DNA from 4 places in the Erwinia sp. AK-PDG3-5 genome. Region 4 is predicted to be linked to each of the others. Evidence: predicted binding sites of a transcription regulator. Region 4 holds the regulator's gene; each other region holds the start of a gene.
The links. The regulator Fur, encoded in region 4, represses iron uptake genes when iron is present. The targets are predictions, from matches to a motif close to ATAATAATGAGAACNACTATCAA.
Positions count from the first base shown of each region.

Region 1: the regulator Fur is predicted to act here: its motif matches at 1,901-1,923, upstream of fhuE (ferric-rhodotorulic acid/ferric-coprogen receptor FhuE).
Region 2: the regulator Fur is predicted to act here: its motif matches at 1,284-1,306, upstream of feoA (ferrous iron transporter A).
Region 3: the regulator Fur is predicted to act here: its motif matches at 1,218-1,240, upstream of fepB (Fe2+-enterobactin ABC transporter substrate-binding protein).

Region 1 is NZ_CM165967.1:3,492,474-3,495,599, reverse strand. It holds gene fhuE (ferric-rhodotorulic acid/ferric-coprogen receptor FhuE) at 1-1,825, opposite strand, end outside; gene AC1UKS_RS16215 (DUF1109 domain-containing protein) at 1,987-2,613, opposite strand; gene AC1UKS_RS16210 (sigma-70 family RNA polymerase sigma factor) at 2,600-3,126, opposite strand, start outside.
Region 2 is NZ_CM165967.1:408,180-411,305, forward strand. It holds gene feoB (Fe(2+) transporter permease subunit FeoB) at 1-1,000, opposite strand, end outside; gene feoA (ferrous iron transporter A) at 1,014-1,238, opposite strand; gene AC1UKS_RS01795 (Tex family protein) at 1,392-3,126, opposite strand, start outside.
Region 3 is NZ_CM165967.1:574,252-577,377, forward strand. It holds gene cgtA (Obg family GTPase CgtA) at 1-1,152, shown strand, start outside; gene fepB (Fe2+-enterobactin ABC transporter substrate-binding protein) at 1,300-2,280, shown strand; partial or broken gene AC1UKS_RS02690 (TonB-dependent receptor domain-containing protein) at 2,473-2,904, shown strand; gene pmrB (two-component system sensor histidine kinase PmrB) at 2,939-3,126, opposite strand, start outside.
Region 4 is NZ_CM165967.1:3,319,153-3,322,278, forward strand. It holds gene ybfF (esterase) at 1-281, shown strand, start outside; gene ybfE (LexA regulated protein) at 429-710, shown strand; gene fldA (flavodoxin FldA) at 861-1,391, shown strand; gene fur (ferric iron uptake transcriptional regulator) at 1,750-2,193, shown strand; gene AC1UKS_RS15405 (beta-N-acetylhexosaminidase) at 2,254-3,126, opposite strand, start outside.

The sequences.
Region 1 (3,126 bases), 170 kb from region 4:
TCATCTGCAGATTGTCGGTCACCGCACCGTTGATTTCGAACTCAACGCCTTTACTGACCGTGCCATCCTGCTCGTAATACGCGTAATCGCTGGTGCCCGGGATCAGCGCGTAATCCGTTGCGCCAAGGTGATCCTGCTCGATGCGGAATACCGCCAGCGATGCGGTCACCCGGCTGTTCATCCAGTCGCCTTTAATCCCGGTCTCGTAGCTTTTTCCGGTGACGGGTGCAAGGTAAGCGCCACTGGCATTACGGTAGGTCTGCGGTTTGAAGATCGAGGTATAGCTGGCGTAAGCAGAATAAGTATCGTTGATGTCATACACCAGGCCCGCATACGGCGTGATGTTGTTCTTCTCGGTATTCTCCGTCAGCGTGTCTGCAGAGTATTTGGTGTAGCGCGCGCCGAGGATCAGATGCAGCGGATCCGCCAGCGAAATGCGTGTCGCCATATAGGCTGACTTCTGATGAATAGTGTTGTCTTCCGACAGCGCCTGATCGTCCCAGTCGGGTTCAGGATAATTGCCCCAGTTATTGAAGTCGCCAACATCGGCTGACGTCAGGTTGGTGAAGGCGCTGAAATACCGATCGTTCTGGCGGATATAACTCACACCAGCCATCAATTCATGTTGACGCCCCAACAGCTCGTAAGGCCCGCTGACATACGCATCAAGCGCATTTTGTTTACGTTTGGCGCTGTTATACCCGGTGCCGCCTAACAGGTCGTAACCCGCATAAGGTCCGACGCCGATACCGGTACTTTTATCAAAGTAACCGTCGATATACAGCGCCTTACTGTCCATCGTCGCTTCGGTGTGGCTGCCACTCAGGTTAAATTCCCAACCGTTATTGAAGCTCTGCTTCAGGCTGGCGAAGACCTTTTTCGAGTCACTGTCGTTATACGCCCAGTCTGGTGCCGTATTGGTACTGCGGTCGTAATGGGTTCTGCTACCATCCAGATAGAAGGTAGGCAAGCCGCCCCAGGTATTGCCCGCGATGTGGTTTTCCTGGTAGTCATAACCGACGGAAAGGGTGGTGGAGTCGGTCAGATCCGCATCCACTATGCCGTAGAGGAATTTCTTCTGGCTGTGATAGCGATCCAGCCAGCTGTCACCGTCCTGGTAGCCAGCCACAATGCGGCCACGCACGTTACCCGACTCGGTCAGCGGCGCAGATAAATCGGCGACATAGCGTTGATTGTCCCAGCTGCCGTAGCTGGCCGAGACGTTGCCGACAAATTCTTTGCTGTCCGCATGCTTGTGCACCATGTTGACCGAGGCCGCCGGGCTGCCGGCACCGGTCATCAGACCGGTTGCGCCGCGAACCACTTCAACCCGATCGTAAATCGCGGTATCAGAGAGGGTATCTCCAATGTTCCAACGCGGATCGACCAGCACCGGAACGCCATCAACCTGATAGTTGTCGATCATAAATCCGCGCGAATAGAAGTTGCTGCGGTTCGCGCCGGAGTTAAATTCAGAGATGCCGGTGGTGTTTTTCAGCACGTCGTTCAGGGTTTCCAGCTTCTGATCTTCCATGCGCTGTTTGCTGATCACGCTGATCGACTGCGGGGTATCACGCGCTGTCAGGGCCATTTTCGTGGCCGCGCGGGTGACGGGAACGTTGTAATCCGTATCAGCGGTGGCAGCGCTGTCGTCCGTGGTGGCATTGACCACCAGGTTTTGTTCTTTCTGCGCCGTTTCTGCGGCAGAAACCGGCAACGCAGAGGCAATAAGAACGGCAAGCAGTGACAATGACGGCGTAGAAACGGGGGTGAATCTGGATCCGCTGGCGCGATTTCCCTGGGAAGAGCAAGGAGCAAAGAACATTATTTACCCTCAAAATGATTTTATTATTTTTACTTCGCGAAATGCAGAGCAAGAAAATTCCTGAACGCACCAAAAAAGCGAATGAGAAGTATAATCATTTTGATTGGCAATGCAAAAGAATGTAATGAACTATTGCGAGGTGTTGTTGTCCACGCTTTTCCTTACAGTTTAACCAGCTGGCGACCCGCAACAATTGTTGTCAGCACAATGGTGGCGACAGCCAATAAATGCAGGATTAAATCTGGCATAACCAGATGGATCGGGTGGCAAAGCGTTAGCATCACCAGAGCCATGCACGCCGTACCGGCGCCGGCCGCAGCCAGACTTTTTACTGGATAAATCGCCCGCGTCTGGCGCAGATAGCCAATCATAATCGCCGCCATCGGCACGCTGACCACCAGCATAAACAGGTAGCAATTGGTACCTTCACCCTGACCATGAATCGGGGAAACGCTGCGCATATTGAACAGGATGCTGCCGAGCCAGAATACCGCCAGAGGCACAAACCACTGCCAGCTTAAAGGACGGCGACCGGCAATGCTGGTCAGAAAGGCATTACGGATCGCCAGGGTTCCGGCGATAAATGCCAGCACCAGCTGAAAAATCGCCCATCCCATCCCAGGCTGAGACCAGTCGGTCAGGCTGCGGTGCACCAGCAAACTGGCTGCCGCGCCGCAGGGCAGGGCCATCACTATCGCGGCGACCACACGCCAGCCGGTGGGTGGCATCCTTTTGACCGGCGCCGCGCTTCGGCTGAGTTTTTCAATTAAGGCATTATGATCGGTCATGCTTTGCTCCAAAACGGCGAAGATTAGTCAACGCGCGATGCAAAAGTGACTTTACGGCCGGAACCGTCAAATTATTCTGCGTGGCGGCTTCCGCCAGGGTCATCTCCCGCAGATGTACATGCTCAACGATTTGCCGCTGTCGGGATGAGAGTTGATTAAGATACAGGCTCAGCTCTTCCCGGGCTTCCGGTCGCTCAGGCTCGACAAAAGAGGTCGACGAATAGGTGGCGGTGTCGTCTTCCTCCTCCACTTCCCAGTGACGCTGGCGGCCGCGTCGGCGAAGCGCATCCACCGATCGCGCCTGGGTAATGGCCATCAGCCACGGCAAAAAGGGGCAGGCGGGATCGTAGGTATGGCGGACGCGGTGAATGGCCAGCAGAACATCCTGAATCACGTCTTCAACCAGTACCGCATCGTCAACGTGCTTATGCACCAGGGTGCGGATCACCGGCACCAGCTCGGTCAGCAGGCGAGTGTAGGCCTGCTGTTTTCCAGCCTGAGCTTGCGCCATCA
Region 2 (3,126 bases), 1.9 Mb from region 4:
GGAACAAGGTTAGGGGCAGCGGGAAGTGCGCCATGGCCCCAAGCCACTGCGTGCCGTGAATAAATATCGCCGCCGATCCGATCTCAAACAGCGGTTGCAGCGCGCCGCCAAGGTTGATAGCAAAGAAGAACATCAGGTACATCACGCCTAAGAAAATCGGCAGGCCAAGCCAGCGATTGAGAACCAGGCTGTCGAGCCGGGTTGAAAGCCGGTGCGCGGTTGCCCGATGCGGCACGGTCACCGCGTCACACACCGCATCAATGGCCTGATAGCGGGCTGCCGCAATTTTCAGCGGCGCTTCCGCCAGGTCAGGGAACGTTTGCAGCAAGCCTGCGGCGTCGCTGGCCTGGGAGCGGCTGTAAATATCGCCCTCAAGCAGTTGTAACGCCAGCCATCGGCGTTGTACCGGCGATCGCTCGCCGTGCATCGCGTCACTCAGCGTGGCCACCTGTGCAAGGATTTCGACGGGATAGCTGACCGCAAACTGCCCGGCACGCCGTGAATGGTCATCAATGGCCTGCTTAAGCTGTTCAATGCCCTGCGCGCGAGTGGAAACAAGCGGAATAACCGGACAGCCGAGCTGCTTTTCAAGGGAACGAATATCGATATCAATCTGCTGGCTGGCGGCGATATCCAGCATATTCAGAGCGATGATGCAGGGCACGCCCAGCGCCTGCAGCTGCTGAGTCAGCCACAGGTTACGGGCCAGATTGCTGGCATCGACCACGTTGATCACCAGATCGGCTTCGCCGCTTAACATGTAGTGACAGGCAATCTGCTCGTCGAGTGAGCTGTCGGCAGAAAGGGTGGTGAGGGAGTAGGTGCCGGGCAGATCGACCAGTTGCACAGCATAGCGTTGCGTCGCGAACTGCCCCTGTTTGCGCTCGACCGTCACCCCAGCCCAGTTGCCTACTCGCTGCCGCGCGCCGGTTAACTGATTAAACAGGGTGGTTTTACCCGAATTTGGATTGCCAATCAGGCCAATGGTGCAGGTTTTCATGTTCATCTTCCCCTCAGCGCTGAGGCTCCAGTTGCAGGAAAGCCAGGTCTTTTTTCCGCAGCATCAGGCTGACGCGGCGAACTTCGATCTGGACCGGATCGCCCAGCGGGGCAATGCGTTTGACCTGAAAATGGGCACCGGGTAACAGCCCAAGCGCCAGCAGTTTCTGCCGGAACGCGGCGCTGACGGAGGGAGAGAAGCTGACGATTTTATAGTACTGCTGCGGGACGATCTGCATAGTTCCACCTGGCGGCGGGAGGCGCCGTGATATTCAACGGTGGCAATTATAATGAGAACGATTCACGGTCTTATTGATGCAGAACAAGCTTGAGGGGAGCGAAACTAAACAGAGGGGAAATGACGCGCGGACCCGCAGATCCGCGCGTGTTGCTTAGCGTTTTTTGCCGAACGCCGCGGCCAGCGCATCACCCATCGCGCTGTTGTTGCTGACAGCGGGCTGAGCCGCCGGCCGTGGACGCGGCTTGCCCTGAGCGGGTTTCGCGTTGTCACGGCCGGCATTACCGCCGCCACGGCGAGCGTTGCCTTCGCCCGGCTGCTCATCAAGACGCATGGTCAGCGCAACGCGCTTACGCTGCAAATCCACTTCCATCACCTTCACCTTAACGATATCGCCCGCCTTCACCACTTTGTGTGGGTCATCGATGAACTTATCTGACAGCGAAGAGATATGCACCAGACCGTCCTGATGCACGCCGATATCAACGAAGGCGCCAAAGCCGGTGACGTTAGTGACCGCGCCTTCCAGCACCATGCCGGGCAGCAAATCGTTCATCGTCTCGATACCTTCTGCGAACTGCGCCGTTTTAAACTCAGGACGCGGATCGCGGCCCGGTTTTTCCAGCTCTTTAATGATATCGGTGACGGTCGGCACACCGAACTTCTCATCGGTGAAGTCGATGGCACGCAGGTTGCGCAGTTCGGTAGGGTTGCCCATCACTTCATTCAGCGCCTGCTGAGTAGCGGCCAGAATGCGCTGCACCACCGGGTAGGCTTCCGGGTGAACCGTTGAGGCATCCAGCGGGTTATCGCCCTGGTTGATACGCAGGAAGCCCGCGCACTGCTCAAAGGCTTTCGGTCCCAGACGGCTGACTTTCAGCAACTGCTGACGATCCTGGAAGCGGCCGTTCTCGTCGCGCCAGCTGACAATGTTCTGCGCCATCATCTTGCTCAGGCCCGCCACGCGGGTCAGCAGCGGTACGGAAGCGGTGTTCAAATCAACGCCAACGCCGTTTACGCAGTCTTCGACCACTGCATCCAGCTTCTTCGCCAACTGGCTCTGGCTGACGTCGTGCTGATACTGGCCGACCCCGATGGATTTCGGGTCGATTTTCACCAGCTCAGACAGCGGATCCTGCAAGCGGCGGGCAATCGACACCGCACCACGGATGGACACGTCGAGGTCAGGGAATTCCAGCGCGGCCAGTTCCGAGGCGGAATAGACCGACGCGCCGGCTTCACTGACGATCACTTTCTGCGCCTTGACCTGCGGATACTGCTGTTGAATATCCAGGTAGAAGCGCTCGGTTTCGCGGGACGCGGTGCCGTTGCCGATGGCAACCAGCTCAACGTTGTGTTTGGTGCACAGCGCCGCTACGGCAGCCGCGGCTTTTGCCGTCTGGCCGGTATGCGGATAAATGGTATCGGTAGCAACTAGCTTGCCGGTGGCATCAACGATCGCCACCTTCACGCCGGTACGCAGACCCGGATCGAGGCCCATGGTGGCGCGCATGCCTGCCGGCGCCGCCATCAGCAGATCGTGCAGGTTACGGGCAAAGACGTTGATCGCTTCATCTTCGGCGCGTTCGCGCACGGTGCCCATCAGCTCGGTTTCGAGATGCAGCAGCACCTTGATGCGCCAGGTCCAGCTGACCACCGCTTTACGCCAGCCATCAGCCGGTGCGTTATTCAGGCGCAGCTGCAGGTGATCGATAATGATTTGCTCGCCGTGGCTTTCACGTGGCGGCTCGTCGAACTGCGGATCGGGATTCAGCGCCAGCTGCAGGATGCCTTCGTTGCGGCCGCGGAACATCGCCAGCGCACGGTGAGAGGGCACCGTAGTCAGGGCTTCGTGGTGGTCGAAGTAGTCGCGGAATTTTGCGCCTTCG
Region 3 (3,126 bases), 2.0 Mb from region 4:
GCGGGCGATGGCGGCAATGGCTGCGTCAGCTTCCGTCGTGAGAAATATATCCCAAGAGGCGGTCCGGACGGCGGCGACGGTGGTGACGGCGGCGATGTCTACATGCAGGCCGATGAAAACCTCAATACCCTGATTGACTACCGTTTCGAAAAATCTTTCCGTTCAGAGCGTGGCCAGAATGGTCAGAGCCGTGATTGTACCGGCAAACGTGGTCAGGACATTATTATTAAAGTGCCGGTCGGCACCCGTATCATCGATCAGGGCACTGGCGAGACGCTGGGCGACATGATGACGCATGGTCAGATCCAGATGGTCGCGAAAGGCGGCTGGCATGGTCTGGGCAACTCCCGCTTCAAATCCTCCGTAAACCGTTCTCCTCGTCAGAAAACGATGGGGACCAAGGGTGAAGTGCGTGATATCCAGCTGGAACTGATGCTGCTGGCTGACGTGGGTATGCTTGGTTTGCCGAATGCCGGTAAATCGACCTTTATCCGTGCGGTGTCCGCCGCGAAACCAAAAGTGGCTGACTATCCGTTTACCACGCTGGTACCAAGCCTCGGCGTGGTTCGTATGGACACTGAACAGAGCTTCGTGATCGCCGATATCCCGGGTCTGATCGAAGGGGCATCTGATGGCGCGGGTCTGGGTATTCGCTTCCTGAAGCACCTTGAGCGCTGCCGTGTACTGTTACACACCATCGATCTGGCGCCAATTGACGAATCCGATCCGATTGAAAATGCCCGCATCATCCTCGGTGAGTTGGAAAAATACAGCGAGAAGCTGTTCAACAAACCGCGCTGGTTAGTGTTTAACAAAGTTGACCTGCTGGATGCAGAAGAAGCGGAAGCTCGTGCGAAAGCGATTGCTGATGCGCTGGGCTGGACAGATAAATACTATCTGATCTCTGCTGCCAACCGTACTGGCGTAACGCCATTGTGTTGGGATGTGATGTCCTTTATCAACGCCAATCCAAAAGAAGCGGAAGAAGCACAGAAGCAGCCTGAGAAAGTCGAGTTCATGTGGGATGACTATCATCGCCAGCAACTTGAAGAAGCTGAAGCAGAATCAGCTGTTGAAGTGGAAGACGACGACTGGGATGACGACTGGGATGAAGAGGACGACGAAGGCGTCGAAATCATCTACAAGCGTTAATTCAGAAAAAGGACACCCCGGTGTCCTTTTTTAATGTCTGAAGCTCGGGCAATTAAGTCTTTTAAATGGTAAAGATAATTATTATCATCTTTGCCATCCTTCGATTTGCCATGTTTTGACATCGGCGCTTTACCAACGAGCCTGATAATGACCTCTGCCTTCCTCACGCGTTGCCCGCTACTGTTCAGCCTGCTTATGATCCCCATTCTCGCCCAGGCTGATGCCCGTCCTGACTGGCCGCGCCATCTTTCGACCTCAAAGGGGGATGTTGTGCTTAAGCAGCAACCGCGACGTATTGTTTCAACCAGCGTGACGCTCACCGGCTCATTACTGGCGATTGAAGCCCCGGTTATCGCCAGCGGGGTAACTCAGCCAGGAAAACGGCTTGCCGATGATCGGGGGTTCTTTCGTCAATGGGGCGATATTGCCAGAGCCAGAGGGGTTAAAACGTTACCCACAGGGGAAGCCAGTCTGGAAGCCATCGCCGCGCAGGATCCTGATTTGATCGTGGTCAGCGCAACGGGAAAAGACTCAGCTGTCACGCTGTATGACCGCCTTTCGCTGATTGCACCCACGCTGGTGATTAATTACGACCAGCAGAGCTGGCAGCAAACAGAGCGACAGCTTGCAAAAGCTATCGGAAAGGAGACTGAAGCGGAGGCTTCTATTCAGTCATTTGCCAGACGGGTCGCTGCCGTCAAAGAGGCAATAGTATTGCCACCGCAGCCCGTCTCTGCGCTGGTGTTCAATCCACAGACTCAGGCCGCTAATCTCTGGACCCGCGACTCTGCGCAGGGACAATTGCTGGAATCATTGGGGTTTACCCTGGCCACGGTGCCCGCTGAACTGGCTCAGGCGCAACGGAGATTGCAACGCAAAGACATTATCCAACTCAGTGGCGAGAGCCTGGTGACGGGGATCAATGGGCAATCTGTGTTGATGTTTGCCGCCGATCAATCTGGCAAATTGGCACTGCTGTCTGCGCCTCTATTGGCGGCGTCACCTGCCGTTCAGCACCAGCAGGTGTATACCCTGGGGAATGACAGCTTCCGCCTTGATTACTACAGTGCAAGCCATCTTCTGACGCGACTTACTGAGCTATTCGCTGCTCACGGAGTCCGACCATAACCACTTAAGTCCGTCCGTGATCCCTCCGCGCCAGCAGAGGGCATCATGACCGCCGTCAATCTCCCGAAAGCGCACATCCAGGCCAGCATCGACCAGCAGGGGATATAGCTGGCGGTTCGACTCAAGAATGATTTTCTCATGCCAGCCTGCATCCAGTGCAATGCGTTGTCCGGGCATTCCGGCAATGCCTTCAACAACCTGACCTATATGCTGCAAAGCAACAATAAAACGACAGGCGACCGCTTATCAATCATCCCGGAATATACCCTGAACTCGACGCTGGCCTGGCAGGCCACAGACGCGCTTTCCCTGCAAAGCACTCTGACCTGGTATGGTCGGCAGACGCCGAAAAAATATAACTACAAGGGAGAGTCAGTCAGCGGTACGGAGCAATCGACGGTCAGTCCCTACTCCATCGTGGGCTTGAGCGGTACCTACGATGTGAACAAATACGTGAGCGTCACCCTCGGCGTGGATAACGTACTGGATAAACGTCATTTCAGGGAAGGGAATGCACAAACAACCGGTAACGCCACGACCAATGCGTATATGTATGGCGCAGGGGCGAACACCTATAACGAATCTGGGCGGACCTGGTATATGGGCCTGAATACGCATTTCTGAGGATAGTGGAGGTGGTGACGGCTCCCCACCACGGCTAGTTCAGATTGTGCGGCAACCAGCAGGTGGCATTGAGCCCACTTCGGTCGTCACGATTGGTCAATCGCAACTCACCGTGATGGATCTGCGCGATGCGCAGCACAATATTCAGTCCTAACCCACTACCGCCATAACGTTGATCCATCCTGCGAAACGCTTTTGTCAGGTCGGCTGCAGCTTCAGGAT
Region 4 (3,126 bases):
TGCTGAAATCCTTTCAGCAAGGGGAATGGCGGTTTAACGTGCCGGTGCTGTGGCAGTGCTACGATCGGATTATTGGCTGGCAGCCGGTTCCGGCCTGGGAGCATCCCGCGCTGTTTATTCGCGGCGAACGTTCCCCCTACCTGGCCGATGAATATCGTGATGCCCTGCTGGCTCAGTTTCCCAAAGCCCGCGCGCATGTGGTCAACGGTGCCGGACACTGGGTCCATGCCGAGAAACCTGATGCTGTTTTGCGCGCAATCCGCCGTTTTTTTGCGCTGTAAAAACAATTATATCCTGAGATGGCTAAATCATTGTCGTCATGACTTTCGCTGGGGTATGATGGCGCGCTAAAAATCTGTCGCTGCACGAATTTCAGCCGACATCAGGCCTGAACCATCAGAACTCCAGCCTTTCAGTATCACGATTCTATGGCAAAAGAAAACACGGACCGCACCACGATCGATCTGTTCGCAGATGACCGTCGCCCGGGACGACCAAAAACCAATCCGCTGACGCGTGATGAGCAGCTGCGTATCAACAAACGCAACCAGCTCAAGCGCGATAAGGTGCGCGGGCTGAAGCGCGTTGAACTGAAAATGAACAGTGACGCGGTTGATGCTCTGAACCAGCTTGCCGAGCAGCGTAATATGAGCCGCAGCGAGCTGATTGAAGAAATGGTCATGGCGCAGTTGGCCGATCGGGACCGCTGAACAGGCGCTTTCAGCCCCCCCCGGTGAAGCACAAAGCGACAAAAGCAGGCGGATTACTCATTTATCCCCCTGTAGCTGTCTGCTATCATTGCCGGTATCTGTAATAAGCAGCCTTTACCCTATCAATACGTTTCAAGAGGTTAGTAAGTCATGGCAATCGTAGGCATTTTCTTTGGCAGCGATACGGGCAATACAGAAAACATTGCAAAAGTGATCCAAAAGCAGCTCGGTAAAGAGGTGGCTGAAGTTCATGATATCGCTAAAAGCAGCAAAGAAGACCTTGAAGCCTTTGATATTCTGCTGCTCGGTATCCCAACCTGGTACTACGGCGAAGCGCAGTGCGACTGGGATGATTTCTTCCCGACGTTGGAAGAAATTGATTTCAACGGCAAGCTTGTTGCGCTGTTCGGCTGTGGCGATCAGGAAGATTACGCTGAGTACTTCTGTGACGCGATGGGCACCATCCGCGACATTATTGAGCCTAAAGGCGCGGTGATCGTCGGCCACTGGCCAACTGAAGGCTACCATTTTGAAGCCTCGAAAGGGCTGGCGGATGATAAGCACTTCCTCGGTCTGGCTATTGACGAAGATCGTCAGCCAGAACTCACCAGTGAGCGCACCGAGCAGTGGGTCAAACAGATTTATGACGAGCTCCAGCTGAAAGAAATCCTGGAAGCGTAATCAGACCGGCCTGATTGGGAGGTATCTCACATCAGGCCAGTGGTTTTTTCTATAGAAGTAATAGACACATTTTTGTAACTTTCATCTGCAAATCTGTAAAATATCGCCATCGGTCACCCGCTTTCTCAGCGCCTTTCGCTCTAATAGCGACTATGATGAGGCAGAGCGAAATGTTAGCCCAACCGCTTGCTCTCACGGACGTAACGACTCTTCTCCTTACCTCCCTTGATTGAGATGCATCAGCGGTGTTCATTTCGAAATATCAGTTCTATAATGAGACGTTTGGCTTTTCGCGACGACCGATGTTCAGGGCTTTTCAGCCACAAAGTGACTAGCAAAGTAACAGGACAATATCCGCATGACTGACAATAACACCGCATTAAAGAAGGCCGGCCTGAAAGTCACGCTTCCACGACTTAAAATTCTGGAAGTACTTCAGGAACCTGAGGGCCATCACGTCAGTGCGGAAGACTTGTATAAGCGTCTGATTGACATGGGCGAAGAGATTGGTCTGGCGACGGTTTACCGCGTTCTTAACCAATTTGATGATGCCGGGATCGTTACCCGTCATAATTTCGAAGGTGGTAAATCCGTTTTCGAACTGACTCAGCAGCATCACCACGATCATCTGATTTGCCTGGATTGTGGCAAGGTGATCGAGTTCCGTGATGAAAACATCGAAGCTCGCCAGCGTGATATTGCCACGCGCCACGGCATCAAACTCAGTAACCACAGCCTGTACCTTTATGGTCACTGCTCAACCGGTGACTGCCGTGAAGATGAGACGCTGCACGACAAGTAATCTACACTAACAGCAAAAAACCGGTGATCTTTCACCGGTTTTTTTTTGCCTGTAGACCCGTTACAGCGTTTCCGTCCGGCTGACGCGCAGACCATCAGGACTGCGCGTACGCAGCAAAACCTTACCCGCCGCCGCCGGCGGTTGATCCGCCTGCCACTGCTGCCAGGTCGCCCCTTCGTCCAGGCTGTACTCAACGGCTAAGCCCGGTAACTCGGTATTGACCATCAGCTTCCCGTCCTGCACCACCCCACCGGGTATCGGCAAGCGATAGGCAATGCCGGCTTTATCCAGTTTTGCCAACTCATGTTGCCCCAGAAGATTGGCAAACCGCTGCCAGTCCTTCAGCTGAGCCTGCTGGTCAACAAAGCGAGTTTTGCCGCCGGTATACTCTTTGCCGGCTTTATAATCCTGCTCCCAGGCTGCGCGGTGCCAGGCGCGTTCAGCCACGGAAAGAATGCGAGGGAAAAGCTTGTACTCCACCTGCGCGTCGGTACGGGTGGTTTCACTCCACAGTTGAGCGGAGATGCCGTGAGCGCCGGGCCAGGGCTTGTCAGTTTTAGCCGTGAAGGGTTTGCCGTCGCGATCGACGGAAGTCTCGGCGTTTTGTGGCAAGTTATCCGGCGCGAAGTGGAAGATTTTTCGTTCATCGGTAAAGCGTGTTCCCCAGTAGTATCCCCGCTCCAGCGGATTCACCTCGGCAGGAAAATCGAGATACAGGTAATCCGGATTGGAGACGATCACGTCATAACCTTTGCTTGCCCAGTCATTGGCAGAATCAAAACCGCCCCAAAACAGCGTATCCCAGAAGTTGACCGCAACCCTGTCCGTTGCAAAGGCTTTGGCATTTATAGCGTCTTTAATACCATCCTGCCAGGCGTGCATCTTGCCGATACCGTGTGCCTTAACCTGCTTGCTGACGTTTAGGGCAAAGTC